Regions from separate parts of the Corynebacterium doosanense CAU 212 genome, predicted to be linked through region 3. Evidence: riboswitches for the same ligand, from Rfam matches in the RefSeq annotation. Region 3 holds a riboswitch; each other region holds the start of a gene.
The links. A riboswitch is a leader RNA that binds a small molecule or an ion and turns the genes downstream of it on or off. The one in region 3 is predicted to bind thiamine pyrophosphate.
Positions count from the first base shown of each region.

Region 1: another riboswitch for thiamine pyrophosphate. It lies ahead of CDOO_RS05300 (ECF transporter S component); the one in region 3 lies ahead of CDOO_RS06365 (3-oxoacyl-ACP reductase).
Region 2: another riboswitch for thiamine pyrophosphate. It lies ahead of thiM (hydroxyethylthiazole kinase); the one in region 3 lies ahead of CDOO_RS06365 (3-oxoacyl-ACP reductase).

Region 1 covers NZ_CP006764.1:1,064,844-1,070,049, reverse strand. The annotation lists gene CDOO_RS05315 (nucleoside/nucleotide kinase family protein) at 1-162, opposite strand, end outside; gene CDOO_RS05310 (energy-coupling factor transporter transmembrane component T family protein) at 163-918, opposite strand; gene CDOO_RS05305 (ABC transporter ATP-binding protein) at 915-2,216, opposite strand; gene CDOO_RS05300 (ECF transporter S component) at 2,213-2,827, opposite strand; TPP riboswitch at 2,822-2,934, opposite strand; gene CDOO_RS05295 (DUF2218 domain-containing protein) at 2,945-3,292, opposite strand; gene CDOO_RS05290 (DUF808 domain-containing protein) at 3,449-4,435, shown strand; gene zupT (zinc transporter ZupT) at 4,437-5,206, opposite strand, start outside.
Region 2 covers NZ_CP006764.1:2,305,969-2,311,174, reverse strand. The annotation lists gene CDOO_RS11310 (hypothetical protein) at 1-406, opposite strand, end outside; gene CDOO_RS11305 (IS256 family transposase) at 566-1,825, shown strand; gene CDOO_RS11300 (hypothetical protein) at 1,715-2,245, opposite strand; TPP riboswitch at 2,472-2,578, shown strand; gene thiM (hydroxyethylthiazole kinase) at 2,599-3,387, shown strand; gene thiE (thiamine phosphate synthase) at 3,384-4,013, shown strand; gene CDOO_RS11285 (bifunctional hydroxymethylpyrimidine kinase/phosphomethylpyrimidine kinase) at 4,016-5,206, shown strand, end outside.
Region 3 covers NZ_CP006764.1:1,291,151-1,296,356, reverse strand. The annotation lists gene thiD (bifunctional hydroxymethylpyrimidine kinase/phosphomethylpyrimidine kinase) at 1-635, shown strand, start outside; gene CDOO_RS06385 (nucleoside 2-deoxyribosyltransferase) at 708-1,178, shown strand; gene CDOO_RS06380 (thymidylate synthase) at 1,168-2,175, shown strand; gene CDOO_RS06375 (class I SAM-dependent methyltransferase) at 2,130-2,927, shown strand; gene CDOO_RS06370 (NUDIX hydrolase) at 2,928-3,353, shown strand; TPP riboswitch at 3,489-3,608, shown strand; gene CDOO_RS06365 (3-oxoacyl-ACP reductase) at 3,703-4,479, shown strand; gene CDOO_RS06360 (hypothetical protein) at 4,704-4,907, opposite strand; partial or broken gene CDOO_RS13925 (IS3 family transposase) at 4,904-5,206, opposite strand, start outside.

The DNA.
Region 1 (5,206 bases), 230 kb from region 3:
CACATCCTCGGCGACCATCTTCGAGGCCGCCAGTAGCCCGTACCAGCCCGGGTAGAAGTCGTCGAGGTGCACGACCGTGAGCCCGGTTTCCCGGGAGAGCTCCCCGGCGAAGGTGGTCTTGCCGGAGCCGGAGGGCCCGTCGATGAGGACAAACCGGCGCATTCAGCCCACCCCCAGGAAACGGAAGTGGCCGGTCCACACTGCCACGGCGATCGCCCCCACGCCCAGCAGGGCCGACACGACCAGCAGCGCCCCGTCCCGGGGATGCAGGCGCGACTCACGCGCCCACGTGCGCTCCGTCGCCCCAAAGCCGCGGGCCTCCATCGCGGTGGAGAGTTTGCCCGCGCGCCGCAGGGCGGAGACCAGCAAGCCGAAGGCCAGGGAGAACAGGTAGCGCGGTCCGGTGCGGTCGGCCAGACCCCGGGCGCGGCGGGCCCGGCGCAGCCCGGCAAGGTCATCGCGCAGCAGACCGATGAGGCGCACCGCGGCGATCGTGGCCACGACGAAACGCGCGGGCAGGCGCAGGACCTGGGCGAGGCCGTCGCCAAGCTCGGTGGGGTCGATGTCCACCATGAGCACCACCACCGGAACGCCGATGGCGAGCACACGCACGAGGATCGCGGCGGCGAGGCTGAGGGAGTTGTCGGTGACGTGGAAGAGTCCGAACTGGAGGTAGGACTCGCCGCGGGGGTTGCCGAACAGCGCCATGGACACCGCGGCCAGCGGGGCGGCGATGAGCAGCGGCCACGCGCGTCGGAGCAGGCGCAGCGGTCCGACCCCGCACAGCGGAGCGAGGACAACGGTGGCCACGAGCACTACCGCGGCGGAGACCACGTCGACACTGAGCAGCAGCGGGGTGGTCAGCAGCGCGAGCGCGAGCACCCGGGACACGGGATTGACCCCGGAGAGCAGGTTCATGTCAGCTCCACCTCCACGTCTCCCAGGGCGCGGCGGAACAGCTCGTCGTGGGTGACAGAGACGACCGTGCGCCCGGCCTCGGTGAGCTCGCGGAACAGCGCGATCATCTCGAGGAAGCCGGCGTCGTCCTGCCCGAAGGTGGGTTCGTCGCAGATGAGCAACGCGGGCTCGGTGATGAGCGCGGTGGCCACGGACAGCCGCCGCTTCTCCCCGCCGGAGAGCGTGAAGGGATTGGCCGCCGCGAGATGAGCCAGGCGCAGGCGTTCCAGCAGCGTATCGACGCTCGTTGCCGACGCCCCCGTCGCCGCCAGCTCCTCGCGCACCGAGCGGAAGGCGAACTGATGCTCGGGATCCTGGAACACCTGGCCGATGCGCGCGGCGAGCGCACTCGAACGCCACTTGTGACTCGGCCCCTTCTGGCCACGTCGGATGCTCTCGGCGTAGTCGAGCTCGCCGGAGCGCGGGGCGATGAGCCCGCCGAGCGTGGCGGCGAAGGTGGACTTGCCCGTGCCGTTGGCCCCGGTGATGACCGTGGACGCGGCCCCGGGAATGGACACGGCGCGCGGCGGGCCCCACTGGGTGAGCAGGTCCCTGGCCCAGGCGACCGGGGCGTTGGTGGTGCCCGGCGCGAGCGGGACCTCGGGGGGATCGGGCAGCCGCTCCAGGCGCTGTATCCCTCCGGGGCTGAGCCGGTAGAGCGTGGGGTTGAGGGCCAGCCAGTGGTGCGCCCGGTGCTCGGCGATGATGACCGTGGCCCCGGTGTCGCGGGCGAGCACGCCCACGGCGTCGACCACGGCCTGTCGTCCGGCGGGGTCGAGGTTGGCGGTGGGTTCGTCGAGCAGGATGACCCGCGCGCCCATGGCCAGCACGCCAGCCAGAGCGAGGCGCTGCTTCTGTCCCCCGGAGAGTTGCGCGGTCGGGTGATCGAACGGCAGGTCCAGTCCCACCTGCGCTAACGCTCGTTCGACCCGCGGCCAGATCTCTTCGCGGGGTACCCGGAGGTTCTCCGCTCCGAACGCGACGTCGTCGCCGACCCGGGCCGAGATGACCTGGGAGTCGGGGTCCTGCAGGACCATGCCCACGGGCCCGTCGACGGCGATCTCCCCGGTGAGATGGCCGTCCTCCTCATCGCCCAGTACGCCCGCGACGGCGTGGAGCAGGGTCGACTTGCCCGAGCCGGAGTCCCCGGTGAGCAGGACAATCTCCCCCTCCTGGGCGGTGAGGTCGACCCCGGAGAGCGCGTCGGTGGAGCGGGAGGCGTGGCGGTAGCCCACGCCGGTCAAGGTCAGGGCACTCATTCGGCGCGGCGGGGCTCCCGGAGATCACCGGCATTGCGCAGCTCTCGGCCCGGGCCGAAGCGGTCGAGCACCCCGGTGCGCGCCAGCGCCGAGACCAGTGCGTGACCGAGGAATCCGGCCAGCACCAGGCCGGACACACAAACGCAGGCGAGGTAGATGAGGTTGAACTCCAGGGAGCGGGCGAGGTTGCCGCTGAGGAAGAGCTCGAGGATGACGGCGCCCACTCCGGAAGCCAGGCCGGCGAGGCCGGCGATGGGGAGGGAGAAACGTCGATACGCGAAGACCGCAAAGACAAGCTCCGCGCCGAGCCCCTGCGCGATGCCGGAGTAGAGGGTGGTGATGCCCCACTGGTTGCCCAGCACGGCGGAGGTGATGGCCGCGATGACCTCGACAAGCAGCGCCGCGCCCGGCTTGCGGATGATCAGCCCGCCGAGCACGCCGCCGAGCAGCCAGATTCCTACGACCAGCCCGCCGAAGCCGGGGGTGAAGGTGTCCAGGGCGGTGAAACCGGCGTAGCCGATGATGTTCCACACCCAGAAGATGAGTCCGCAGGCGATGCCGAGGACAGCTGCGGTGACGATGTCGATGACACGCCAGGATTTATTGGACATGAAAAAAGACCCTTCCTATCGCCGGTATTAACCGGATCAGGTTCAACGGTTCATCTGTGCAGACATCTCAGCGCCGGAGTTTCACCGGGGCACCCGTGGTGATGTGTGAGGGGAAGTTTATACGCCGGAGTTATCGCTACGCCAACGGGTCCCCTCGGTTCCCCCCTGGCGCTTCCACTCGACGGTGAGTTCGTCGTGGGCGCCGAAGCGCACGAGGTGCGTGCCCACGACCTCCTCCAGCCGGTCGAGGCGTTCCTCCCGGGTCTCCAGCTGCAGCAGCAGCACGTTCTCGCCGGCGATCATCTCCAGCTCACCCCAGCCGAGCTCCTCGGGGAACGTCACCGCGCCGCGGCCTTCCTCGCCGTCCCAGCGCGCCTCGGCCTTCCGGGAGAAATGGGACGCCAGCTGCTTGCCGTAGCGCGCCGGGCGGGACGTGGACACGCGGGCGGTGGAGGAGGTGGTCATTCCTGCCAGCCTAGGACCGCAGGAGACGGAAGGCCAAAGTGTGCCGCCGCGTGTCGACGCCCGTTTGCTCCTCTCATCGCGATCGTCATGGGCTCCGGCTCTGGCCGTGGGCTAGTCTCGGGGGCGTTCACTCCCCCTCACCCGGAAGGTCCCCCTATGGCTGGCGGTCTGCTTGCCCTGCTTGACGACGTAGCGCTCATCGCCCGAACCGCCGCAGCGAGCACCGATGACGTGGGTGCCCTGGTGGGCAAGACCACGGCAAAGTCCGCCGGCGTGGTCATCGACGACGCCGCCGTCACCCCGGGTTACCTCGAGGGTGCAAAACCGGCCCGCGAGCTGCCGATGATCTGGCGCATCACCAAGGGCTCCCTGCGCAACAAACTCATCATCATCCTGCCGATCCTGCTGCTGCTCAGCTGGCTGGCACCGTGGTCGCTCACCCCGATCCTCATGATCGGCGGCACGTACCTCTGCTACGAGGGCGCGCACAAGGTCATCGGCCTGTTCACCGGGCACGGTTCCCACGACACCCCGGTGCAGGAGTCCGGCGAGGAGGCCGAGGACAAGCTCGTCCGCGGCGCCATCACCACCGACCTCATCCTCTCGGCGGAGATCATGGTGATCGCCATGAACGGCATCGTCGAGGAGGCGTTCTGGACCCGGGTGATCGTGCTCATCCTCGTGGCCATCGTCATCACCATCGCCGTCTATGGCGCGGTGGGCCTGCTGGTCAAGCTCGACGACATCGGCCTGGGCATGATCAAACGCGGCAACGCCCCGGGCCTGGGCCGCGGGCTGGTCAAGGCCATGCCTATCATCCTGGGGACCATCGGCATCGTGGGCACCTTCGCCATGCTGTGGGTCGGCGGGCACATCATCGTCCAGGGTGTCGACACCGTGGGCCTGTGGTCCTGGCCGTACGAGACGATCCACCACTGGGAGGAGGCCGCCGGCGGCGGGGCGCTCGGCTGGCTGGTGAACACGGGCGCGTCCCTGGTGGTCGGCCTGCTCTGGGGCCTGGTCGCCTACGCGGTCATCGAAGGGGTCAAGGCACTGCTGCCCGGCAAGAAGGCCGACGGCGAGCACGCCGCCAACGCGGCGGTGGGATCGGGCTCGGGCTCCACCGCGGCCAGCTCGAACTGACTCAGATAAACAGCAGCAGCGACACCGCCATGAGCGCCATTCCGCCGATCAGCCCGTAGATCGCGGTGTGGTGGCTGCCGGATTTCACGGCGGTGGGCAACAGCTCGTCGAGACAGATGAACACCATCACGCCGGCGACCGCGGCGAAGGTCAGCCCCAGCGTGGCCGGGCCCATGAAGGGCATGAGCAGCAGGAATCCGATGAGCGCGCCCGCGGGTTCGGCGAAGCCGGAGAGCGTGGCGATCCAGAAGGCCTTCTTCCGCGAACCGGTGGCCTCGCGGATGGGAACGGCCACGGCGATGCCCTCCGGAATGTTGTGGATGGCGATGGCCACGACGATCGGCAGGGCCACGGAAAGACTGGTGAGGCCGGAGACGAACGTCGCAAAGCCCTCCGGGAAATTGTGGATGGCCAGTGCGATCGCGGTCATTATTCCGGCCTTGGCCATGCGCGCCTGCCGCTCGGCGCCCTCGGTGGTGGACGGCTCGTGGGGATTGATGGATTCGGGAACCAGCCGGTCAATGACCGCGATGACGGCGATGCCCAGGAAGAAGGCCCCGTACGCGGCCCACGTGCCACCCCGCTCGCCCCACTGTCCCGTGAGGTCGTCGAGCCCCTGCGGGAGGATCTCCCCGAAGGAGACAAACAGCATGACGCCCGCCGAGAAACCCAGCGCGCCGGCGAGGAAGTTGCGCCCCGGATGCTGCCGCATGATGCCGATGTAGCCGCCGATGCCGGTGGCCAGGCCCGCGATGAGGGTGAGTGTGAAGG
Region 2 (5,206 bases), 1.0 Mb from region 3:
GTGCGGTCACAACCATGCCGATGATGACGAAGCCACCCGCGAGATTAAGCAGGTAGCAGAGGATGAACAGCAGGATCGCCTGGTCGACGTTGTTCTTGAAGACCTCCCACGAGGATCCGAGGACCGAACCGACAGTCGCTTGGCGGGAGGCGAACGCAGCCACGTACGCGAACTGGAAGACGACGGCGACCACGATGCTTCCGACGGCGACCAGCGCGCCTAAACAGGCGAGAAGGAAGATGACCAGGCTGACAAGGATGGGGGTGCCCAGGCCGTCGAGACGCCAGAAGTCGCGCAGGGTGATGGATTCTCCCTGGACGACCTGGACGGCGTTGCGTGCTGCGTTGAGCTGGAAGATTACGCAAAAAACAATGAAGAGAATCGTCGCCAGGATGAGGAAGATCACGAGGCCGGCCGACTCGGAAGGGTAAGTCCCTTGGAGTGGTGGGGTTTGGGGGCTGGGCTTTGGGCTGACAGCGGTGTGTTGGCCCGCCAAGGGGGTTGGCCATCGCGTAGTGGTCAATGAGTTACCGCCAAGTAGCTCACAGTAAGGACACACCACGCGATGACCCACTCCCATTCTGGCGTACACGCCCAGTTGGATGCACTGCTGTCCGCGGACCCGCAGGCGATGTTCGCCGAGCTGGTCCGTGCCGGCCTGCAAGCGCTGATCGAGGCCGAGGCCGCCACCAAGATCGGGGCCGACCGTTACGAGCGCTCAGAGGGCCGCACAACCCACCGCAACGGGCACCGCACCAAGACGGTCTCCACGCCAGCCGGTGATATCGAGGCCCGCATCCCGAAGCTGCGCTCGGGTTCGTTCTTCCCGGCCCTGCTCGAGCGTCGCCGCCGGGTCGACCGGGCCCTGTACGCGGTGATCATGCAGGCCTACGTGCACGGCGTGTCCACCCGCGGGGTCGACGACCTGGTTCGCGCACTCGGCGTTGACACCGGCATCTCCAAATCCGAGGTCTCTCGCATCTGCGCTGACCTCGACGCCGAGGTGGAGGCGTTTCGCACCCGCACGCTGGCGCACACCCAGTTCCCGTACGTGTTCGCCGACGCCACGTTCTGCAAGGTTCGGATCGGTGCGCACGTGGTCTCGCACGCCCTGGTCGTGGCCACCGGAGTCTCCGTCGACGGCACCCGCGAAGTGCTCGGCACCGCCGTCGGGGACAGCGAATCCTATGAGTTCTGGTCGGACTTCCTGCTCTCGCTCAAGGCCCGCGGCCTGACCGGGGTGCACCTGGTCATCTCCGATGCCCACGCGGGCCTGAAAGCGGCCGTGGCGCAGCAGTTCGTCGGGGCTGCGTGGCAGCGCTGCCGGGTGCACTTCATGCGCAACCTGCACGGCGCTGTCGCGTCCAAGCACGCCCCCGCGGTGACCGCCGCCGTGAAGACGATCTTCGCCCACACCGACCCCGCTGACGTGGCCGCACAGTGGGACCAGGTCACCGACACGTTCGCCGACTCGTTCCCCAAGGTCATAGCGATGATGCGGGAGGCCAAGACCGACGTGCTGGCCTTCACCGCATTCCCGAAAGGGCACTGGCAGAAGATCTGGTCCAACAACCCGATCGAGCGGCTGAACAAGGAGATCAAGCGCCGTGCTGACGTCGTGGAGATCTTCCCCAACCCGGCCGCGTTCCTACGGCTGGCAACCTCGGTGGTCATCGACCAACACGACGAATGGCAAGTCGGCCGCCGCTACCTGTCAGACACCTCGATGGCTGAGCTCCGAGCCGTCATCGCCGCCAAGCAACAAGCCCTCGACACCGGTAGTGGTTATGATCAACCCACGGAACTCGTTGATCACTGCGACTGACCAGACACCGATCCGAATTCCACCACGCCACGGGGCACTATCCATCGGAACATCGGCGCTGGTGTCGCTGGGCGCCGCGGCGATGGCGAAGAGCGGGACCATCAGTATGCCGAGAAAAACGATCGTGGCTACGACGAGGAGCGCGAACGCGCCGACCCAGGTGGTCCAGGATTCGACGAACGCCTTGAATCCGTAGCTGATGCTCTGAACGGCATCGAACTTTCCAGCGGCGGGCGCGGCCGCATACTGCTGGTTCTGGGGGTTGTGAGCGTACCCGTAGGTGTCCTGGCCGTAAGGCTGCTGGCCGTAAGGGTCCTGGCCGTAGGACTTCTGACCGTATGGGTGATCGCCGCTGGATTGCTGACCGTAGGGCTGCTGGCCGCCCGGGTCGTTGCCGGATGGATCGTAGGGGTTGCTCACAACGGGTACCTCTCTCTGGGAAACGTGAATTTATGTGGACAGCGTGGAATGCGCAGGACCGATGTGCGTGGTGCATTGCAAATTCCCAGCCGAGGCACCCCTGATAGTGGACGGTCGTCCAGATGTCTGGACTGTCACCCGACAGGTCGTCGGGTACCGGCGGCCCGGCTACCCCCAGGAGGGGCAGAACCTTGCCGTCACGCCCCTGGTTTCTGCTATCGTCGAAATCACTCACACGGGGTGCACCCGGTCGCATATGACCGGGGGCTGAGATCAGACCCGTAGAACCTGCTCTAGTTCGCACTGGCGAAGGGAATGTGACTGTGGTTTTTTCGCGCACGGTTTTTCAAGAAATTCACGACGATGTTCGGCACTCTGCACCGTTGGTCCACTGTTTGACCAACTCGGTGGTTCAGGAAATCACCGCCAACGTCCTGCTCGCGGCAGGGGCCGCACCCGCGATGGTGAGCCACCCCGAGGAGGCAGGCGAGTTCGCGGCCGCCGCAGATGCGGTGCTCATCAACGTCGGCAATCCGGATCCGCCGGTCCTCGAGGCCATGCGCTCGGCGGTCGCCCAGGCCCGCAGGCGCAACATTCCCTGGGTGCTGGATCCGGTGGCCGTCGGCGGCCTGGGCGTGCGCACCCGCTTCGCGGTGGAGCTGCTCGACCAGAAGCCCACGGTGATCCGCGGCAATGCCTCCGAGGTGCGCAACCTGCACGTGGCCCACGAGGGGAGCGACGCCCAGGGCGGGCGCGGGGTCGATTCCACGGACGATCCCGAGTCCGCGCTCGAGGCGGGGCGCGCCCTGGCCGCGCTCACCGGCGGGGTCGTGGCGATCTCGGGCCCAACCGACATCATCGTCTCCGGGGGACGGGTCACCAGGATCACCGGCGGTGACGAGCTGATGGCACTGGTCATCGGCACGGGTTGCTCCCTCGGCGCGGTCACGGCAGCCTACTGCGTCGCCGCCGGCAACCCGTACGACGGGGCCGCGGCCGCCCACGTGGCCTTCTCCGGCGCGGGGGCTCTGGCGGCCAAGGTCTCCGCCGGCCCCGGTAGTTTCCGCAACGCCTGGATTGACGCGCTGTACAACGGCTCCAATGCCCTGCCCGCACTCTGCGAGATCGAGGAGGGGGAATGAGCATCGACTACAGCCTCTACCTCGTCACCGATTCCGCCCAGGCAGGCGGCGTCGACCGGGTTCCGGCGGTGGTCGCCGAGGCCATCAACGGGGGCGTGACGGTGGTCCAGGTCCGGGACAAGCTTATCGACGACAAGACCTTCACCCGCCTCCTGTTGGCCGTCGGCGAGATCGCCCGCCCGGCCGGGGTGCCCGTGTTTGTCAACGACCGGGTTCACCTCGCCGCCCGACACGGTTTCCACGTGCACATCGGCCAGGCGGACGGGTCGGTGGCCCAGGCGCGGGAGGCGCTCGGCCCTGACCTGCTCATCGGGTTGTCGGCCGGCACGGAGGCCGAGGTCGACGCCGCAGTCATGTCGGAGACCCGCCCGGATCTTCTCGGGATCGGGCCGGTCTTTCCCACCTCCACCAAACTCGATGCCGGGCCAGCCCTGGGTATCGAGGGGCTCGACCGGCTCGCAACGCGCGCAGCCGAGCACGGTATTCCCGCCGTGGGCATCGGTGGCATCACCGCCGAGACCATCAACGATGTTCGATCCACCAGCGCTGTCGGCGCCTGCGTGGTGTCCGCAATCATGGCCGCCGCCGACCCGAAGGCGGCAGCCCGAGAACTGAAAGAGGCGTGACCATGAGCATTCCCCGCGTACTGTCCATCGCTGGCACCGACCCGACCGGCGGCGCCGGCATCCAGGCCGACCTGAAGTCGATCGCGGCCGCGGGGGGCTACGGCATGGCCGTGGTCACCTCCCTGGTCGCGCAGAACACCCACGGTGTGCGCGAGGTGCACACCCCGGATCCGGACTTTCTCCGGGCACAGCTGCTCGCCGTGTCCGACGACGTCGAGATCGACGCAGTCAAGATCGGCATGCTCGCCGACGAGGATTGCGCTCGGGTGGTCGTCGAATGGCTCGATGAGCTGGGCCGGGACATTCCCGTGGTCGTCGACCCCGTGATGGTGGCCATCTCCGGGGACACCCTCGCCTCCGGGGTCTCGGCGGGCCTGCTCGAGCGGGCGAGCGTGATCACCCCCAACCTCGACGAGCTGGCCATGCTCACGAAGGCCGAGCCCGCGCAGACCCGGGAGGAGGCGGACCGGCAGGCCCGGGAGCTGGCGGAACGAACCCGGGCCCTGGTACTGGCCAAGGGCGGCCACCTCCCCGGTGAGGACCGGGGAAACTCGCTTATCGACGCCCGCGGGGTCCTCGTCCACGTTCCCTCGCCCGTCGTGCGGACGACCGCCTCGCACGGAACGGGCTGCTCACTCTCGTCCGCCCTGGCCACCCAGCTGGCGGGCGGTGAGGACCCGGAGACCGCAGTGCGCTGGGCGACTGACTGGGTGCACGAGGCGCTGAGGTTCGGAGAGGAACTGCAGGTGGGCAGTGGCAACGGGCCCATCGACCACGGGCACAGGGGGCGTCGATACGCGGCCGCCGCACGGCAGGAGCAGGAAGCTCTCGACCTGCCCGAGCGGTGGACGGACCCGGCCGAGCTGGGCGGGAGCGCGGCGGAACCGGCCGTGGCCGCCGCCGGGCCGTGGACGGAGGCGTTGTGGCGGGCCTCGGGCGTTTCATTGGCGCAGCTCGACGAGGGGTTCGTCGCCGACCTGGGCGCGGGCACCCTGCCCGAGGAGCAGTTCCGTTTCTACCTCGCGCAGGACAGCTACTACCTCGACATCTACTCGGGAGCGCTGGCTGCTCTCGCGGCATCCGCGTCCGGGGCAGAGGATCGCCGGATGTGGTCCGGCATGGTCGCGGAGACCGTGGCGGCGGAGGTCGAGATGCAGGAGCGGTGGGGTGTGCCGGACGTGGTCCGGCCGACG
Region 3 (5,206 bases):
TCGTCGGTGAGCAGATCGATGCAGTGTTCGACGATGTGCGCGTCGACGCGGTAAAGATCGGTATGGTCGCCAACGCCGCGATCGCCGAGGTCATCGCCGAGCGCCTGCAATACCACGAAGCCGAGACCGTGGTCCTTGATCCGGTGATGGTCGCCAAGAGCGGCGACAGGCTGTTGGACGACGATGCGGTCGCAGCCATCCGAGACACGCTCGTGCCACTGGCCACGATCATCACCCCGAACCTTCCCGAAGCCGCCGTGCTCCTCGACACCACAGATGTCACCCGCTTGGGGCAGATGGAGGACCAGGCCACCGGGCTGCGTGGCCTTGGCTGTCAGTGGGCGCTACTCAAAGGCGGGCATCTCACGAACGAGACGGTCAGTGTCGACTACCTCGCCGGCCCCGACGGGATCTCCACCTACACCTCTCCCAGGATCGAAACCCTCAACGACCACGGCACCGGCTGCACCTTGTCCTCGGCGATCACCGCACTGCTGCCTGACCACACCGTGCCCGAAAGCGTTGAACGGGCGAAGACCTACCTGCACGGCGCTCTCGTTGCCAGCGACCGCCTCGACGTCGGCCAAGGTCACGGTCCCCTGCATCACTTCCACCAGCTCTGGCCGCGCGGGTAGGGATGCAGAACAGCCCCTCCTCGTTCCGATCGGTAGAGCTAACCACTTCGACTCATGAAAGGAGCCGTGACGATGACGCGAAAGATGTTTCTCGCCGGCCCGTTCAAAGCTCTCGTCGACGCCGACACCCATGTGATGGGCGACGCCGCGATCGACAAGTACACCTCGATCATCGACTTCTTCGAAACCCAGGGGTGGGATGTGCACTGCGCCCACCGCAGAGAGCACTGGGGCCGTGAGTTCATGGAACCCAGCGAATGCACACGCATCGACTACACGGAGATCGCCGCCTGCGACGTCTTCGTCGCGTTCCCCGGCGCACCGGCATCCCCGGGCACGCACATCGAGATCGGGTGGGCCTCCGCCTGGAACAAACCCATCGTCTTACTCCTCGACGAGGGAGCCGAGTACGCGTTCCTCGTCCGAGGCCTCTCAGCGGTCGCCGACGTCCAGATGATCACCATCGATCCCGAGCAGCCCACCGGACCACGCATCCTCACCGCGATCGAGCACGCGCAGGCAGGAGCCGTCAGTGAAGCCTGAGTATCCCGACCTCCACACGCTCTACCTGGATTCCCTGCGACAGGTCTACACCGGGTTCGAATACCAGAACAGTCCCCGCGGTCAGGACGAACGCGAAATCATCGGCTACACCGCACGCCTGACCAACCCGGCCCGGCGGTACTGCTTGGCCAGGTCTCGTCGGCAGAACATCATCTTCAACTACGCCGAAGCACTGTGGTACCTCTCAGGGAAGAACGACCTCGACTTCATCCGCACCTACGCACCCTCGATGAGCCGGTACAGTCCCGACGGCCTCAGCCTGCCGGGCACCGGGTATGGTCCCAAACTGCTCAGACACGTCGGCGACGAGACTGCGATCGAACGAATCGTGAACATCCTCCGCGAGGATGACCCTGCGAGCAAGCGTGCCGTTCTGCAGATCTTCGACGACTCCGAAGACATCTACCGCCGCAACATCGACGTCTCCTGCACGCTGGCTCTCCAGCTGTTGCGCCGTGAGGACCGTCTGCACATGGTCGCGTTCATGCGCGCCAACGACGCGTACATGGGACTGCTCAACGACACGTTCTCCTTCACGTTCATCCAAGAATTTCTCGCCTCGATGCTGGGCCTGACCCCGGGTGTGTACATCCACAACGTCGGCTCGATCCACATCTACGAAAAAGACCTCACCAAGGTGCACACCCTCCTCGGCGGCGATGATCAGACGATCGTGGAGGAACCCAGCACTCTTCCACGGCTGCCCTCGGGGGCGAGCCTGGACCAGGTGCACCAGGTCCTCGCCCTGGAGAAGTCGATCCGTGCAGACGAGCTCCCAGGCCGCGCACTGGCGACCCTTGATCTTCCGGAAGCGTGGGTCGACATTGTCCGCCTGTTCTGGATCCACCGGCAACTCCAATACCAACGACCAGTCGACCCATCGATTATCGGCGACCTCCATCCCCTCCACCGGGAGCTGGTCGTGAGCCGATGGCCCAGCATCGAAAACGCGCGTGTGAGGGCGGTGCAGCAGTGACGACATCATGGACGACTCCGGCAGTCTCAGCAGGGTTCGATGCCTATGACGACTATGTCGAAAACCGACTGGCTTATACCCCGCTCGTCAATGACCTCCAAACTGCTTGCGGCCGAGGGGGGATCGTGCTCGATTATGGGTGCGGCAGCGGAAAAGTCTCACGACGCCTCCTCGACGCCGGAGCCGCAGCACAGGTCGTCGGAGTCGACATCAGCACCGACATGATCACCCTCGCCCGGGCGCAGACCCCGCAACCGGCCGCGCGATTCCACACCATCGACAGCGGCCACGTTCCCTACCCGGATGACACATTCGATGCGATCGTGTGCTGCTTCGTATTCATCAACGTGCCCACACGCGAGGAACTGAGAGCGATCGCCCGCGAGCTCGCCCGAGTGCTTACACCGACCGGCAGACTCTTCATCGTCGATAGCAACCCGGCGGCCACAGGAGTACCGTTCCCGACCTTCCGCAGCGGCGAGCCCGGCAGAGGCTACCGTGACGGAGACGAACGCAAGGTCAGCTTGCAGATCCCCGGCACCGGGATCCTCGAGCTTGTCGACCGGCACTGGTTCATCAGCACCTACGAGGCGGTGCTGACCGAGGCCGGCTTCACAGTCGACAAGGTCACCGACCGCGGAGCACAAACCGTAGAGGACGTCGGCTCCCAGGCACCTATCGACCATCCACCGTTCATGCAGATCACAGCCCACCTCCAAGACCACTCCGAGTCGACGATCGGGGCGGGGTAGATGACGCGCGACGCTTCCTACCCGAAGCCGGCGACGCTGGCGGCAGTGGTCCGAAAAGGACGTGTACTCCTTATCCGGCGTGCCCACATGCCCGACGCCGAGCGCTGGGCATTCCCCGGGGGCAAGATCGAACCCGGCGAGACCCTGACCGCCGCGACCGCGCGCGAACTCGCCGAGGAAACAGGAGTCCTCGCCACACCCGGTGATGTCTTCGATGCTGTCGACGTCATCGATGCCGACCACAATCTGCATTACGTCCTGATCGCAGTGCTCTGCCGATGGGAACGAGGGGAACCGGTCCCGGACGATGACGCACTCGAAGCGGCATGGTTCACCCTCGAGGAAATGGCTGCGATACCGGTCGCGGAAACATTCAACGTCCGCGCTATCGCCCAAACCGCGCTCGAGCTGGAACGCAAGCAATAGGAACACTCAAGAAGCCAGAATGCCCATTTGCCGGATAGCACGTAGTGATATCAGGTGTTCTGTGACAGCGATTCCAGTAACGAAGAATCAGGCCGTCCGAAGCTTGTGGAGAGTGTGGTTTCCGTGATGTGATGGTGGCGTGACACGGGGCGCCGCCCGTTCCAGCTTTCGAGCACGGGACGTGGTCGGCTGAGATGACACCCGTTGAACCTGATCCAGTTAGCACTGGCGAAGGGAATGTCCGGACTTTCACCCGCCGACAATGTTGGCGGTGTCAGCGCACCGAAGAGCAACTTTCGCTCTTCGGTGCGCACGGGTTGCCTTCGCCTCGATATCGAGAGGCATACACATGGCACACACTATTCTCCCCCTCACCGAGCAGATCGTCCTCGTCACCGGCGGCGCCCGCGGACTCGGAGCTGCGATCACTCGCGCGTTCCTGGCCCAGGGTGCGCGAGTGGTCATCGACTACCACACCTCCCAGGACGCCGCGGAGGACCTCGCCGCCGCCCACCCCGGAAAGGCGATCGCAATCCGGGCTGATGTCCGCGACCGCGCCCAGGTCGATGGCCTCGTCGCTGAGGCCGCCGATCGCTTTGGCGGTCCGATCACCACGGTCGTGAACAACGCGCTGGCTGACTTCTCCTTCAACGGCGACGCCCGCTCCCACGCGGACCAGATCTCCTACGAGGAGATCACCGCACAGTTCACCGGCTCCGTGCATGGGCCTCTCAACGTCATCCAGGCCACCCTTCCCGGCATGGTCGAGGCGGGCTTCGGCCGGATCGTCAACATCGGTACGAACCTCTTCCAGCACCCCGTCGTGCCCTACCACGACTACACCGCGGCGAAAGCAGCGCTGCTGTCCCTGACACGCACCTTCGCCGACGATCTCGGCCCGCAGGCCATCACGGTGAACATGGTCTCCGGGGGGCTGCTGCTGACCACCGACGCCTCGGCGGCGACCCCTGAGGCGGTCTTCGAGGGCATCGCCGCGGGCACCCCGCTGCGGGCGGTTACGACGCCGGATCAGCTCGCCGACCCAGTCGTATTCTTCGCTTCCCCGTGGGCCAGGGGTGTGACGGGTCAGAACCTCATCGTCGACGGCGGACTCGTCAAGGGGTGAGCGGCGTGGAAGGCAAGCAGGCCCACTTCAACCTCTTCATCCACGGTGTCGGTCATCGCAGCGCGGCCTGGTGGTCACCGCCACGTCGTGCAGCGCAACGACCGACTGCGCCTCGTCCCTGAACACCGTGACCACGCCTCTCTCATCTCACTCTTCGTTTAAGCAGAGCCCCTGCAGAAGCCCCGTTCATTCCCTTGACGGACACGCCGTCAACACCCTTCGGTCTAGATTTCTGGGGCGCTCTTCTCTCCGTGGGCTCGGAGCATGCCGAAGGCGACGAGGCCCGCCGCGAGCACGGTCAGAGCGATTCCGCCCCAGGTGACCGCGAGTCGGAACTCCGCGGTCTGCTCGGTCGGCCAGGCCGATGCGGTGAGGTGCCCGGTGAAGATGGGGGTCTGCTGCACGTTTAGGTGACAATTGTTAGTCACGCCGCGAGGGCGACGTCCTTGGTCATGATGGCCTCGAATTCGATCGGGGTCAAACGTCCCAGACGGGCCTGCCGTCGTCGGCGGTGATAGGTCCTCTCGATCCAGGTCACGATCGCGATCCTCAGTTGCTCACGCGTGATCCAGGAACCCCGATCAAGGACGTTCTTCTGCAGGAGAGAGAAGAACGATTCCATCGCAGCATTGTCGCCGCTCGAACCCACCCTGCCCATAGAACCGACCATGTCGTGGCCGGCCAGAGCACGCAGGAACTTCCGGCTTCGAAACTGAGATCCTCTGTC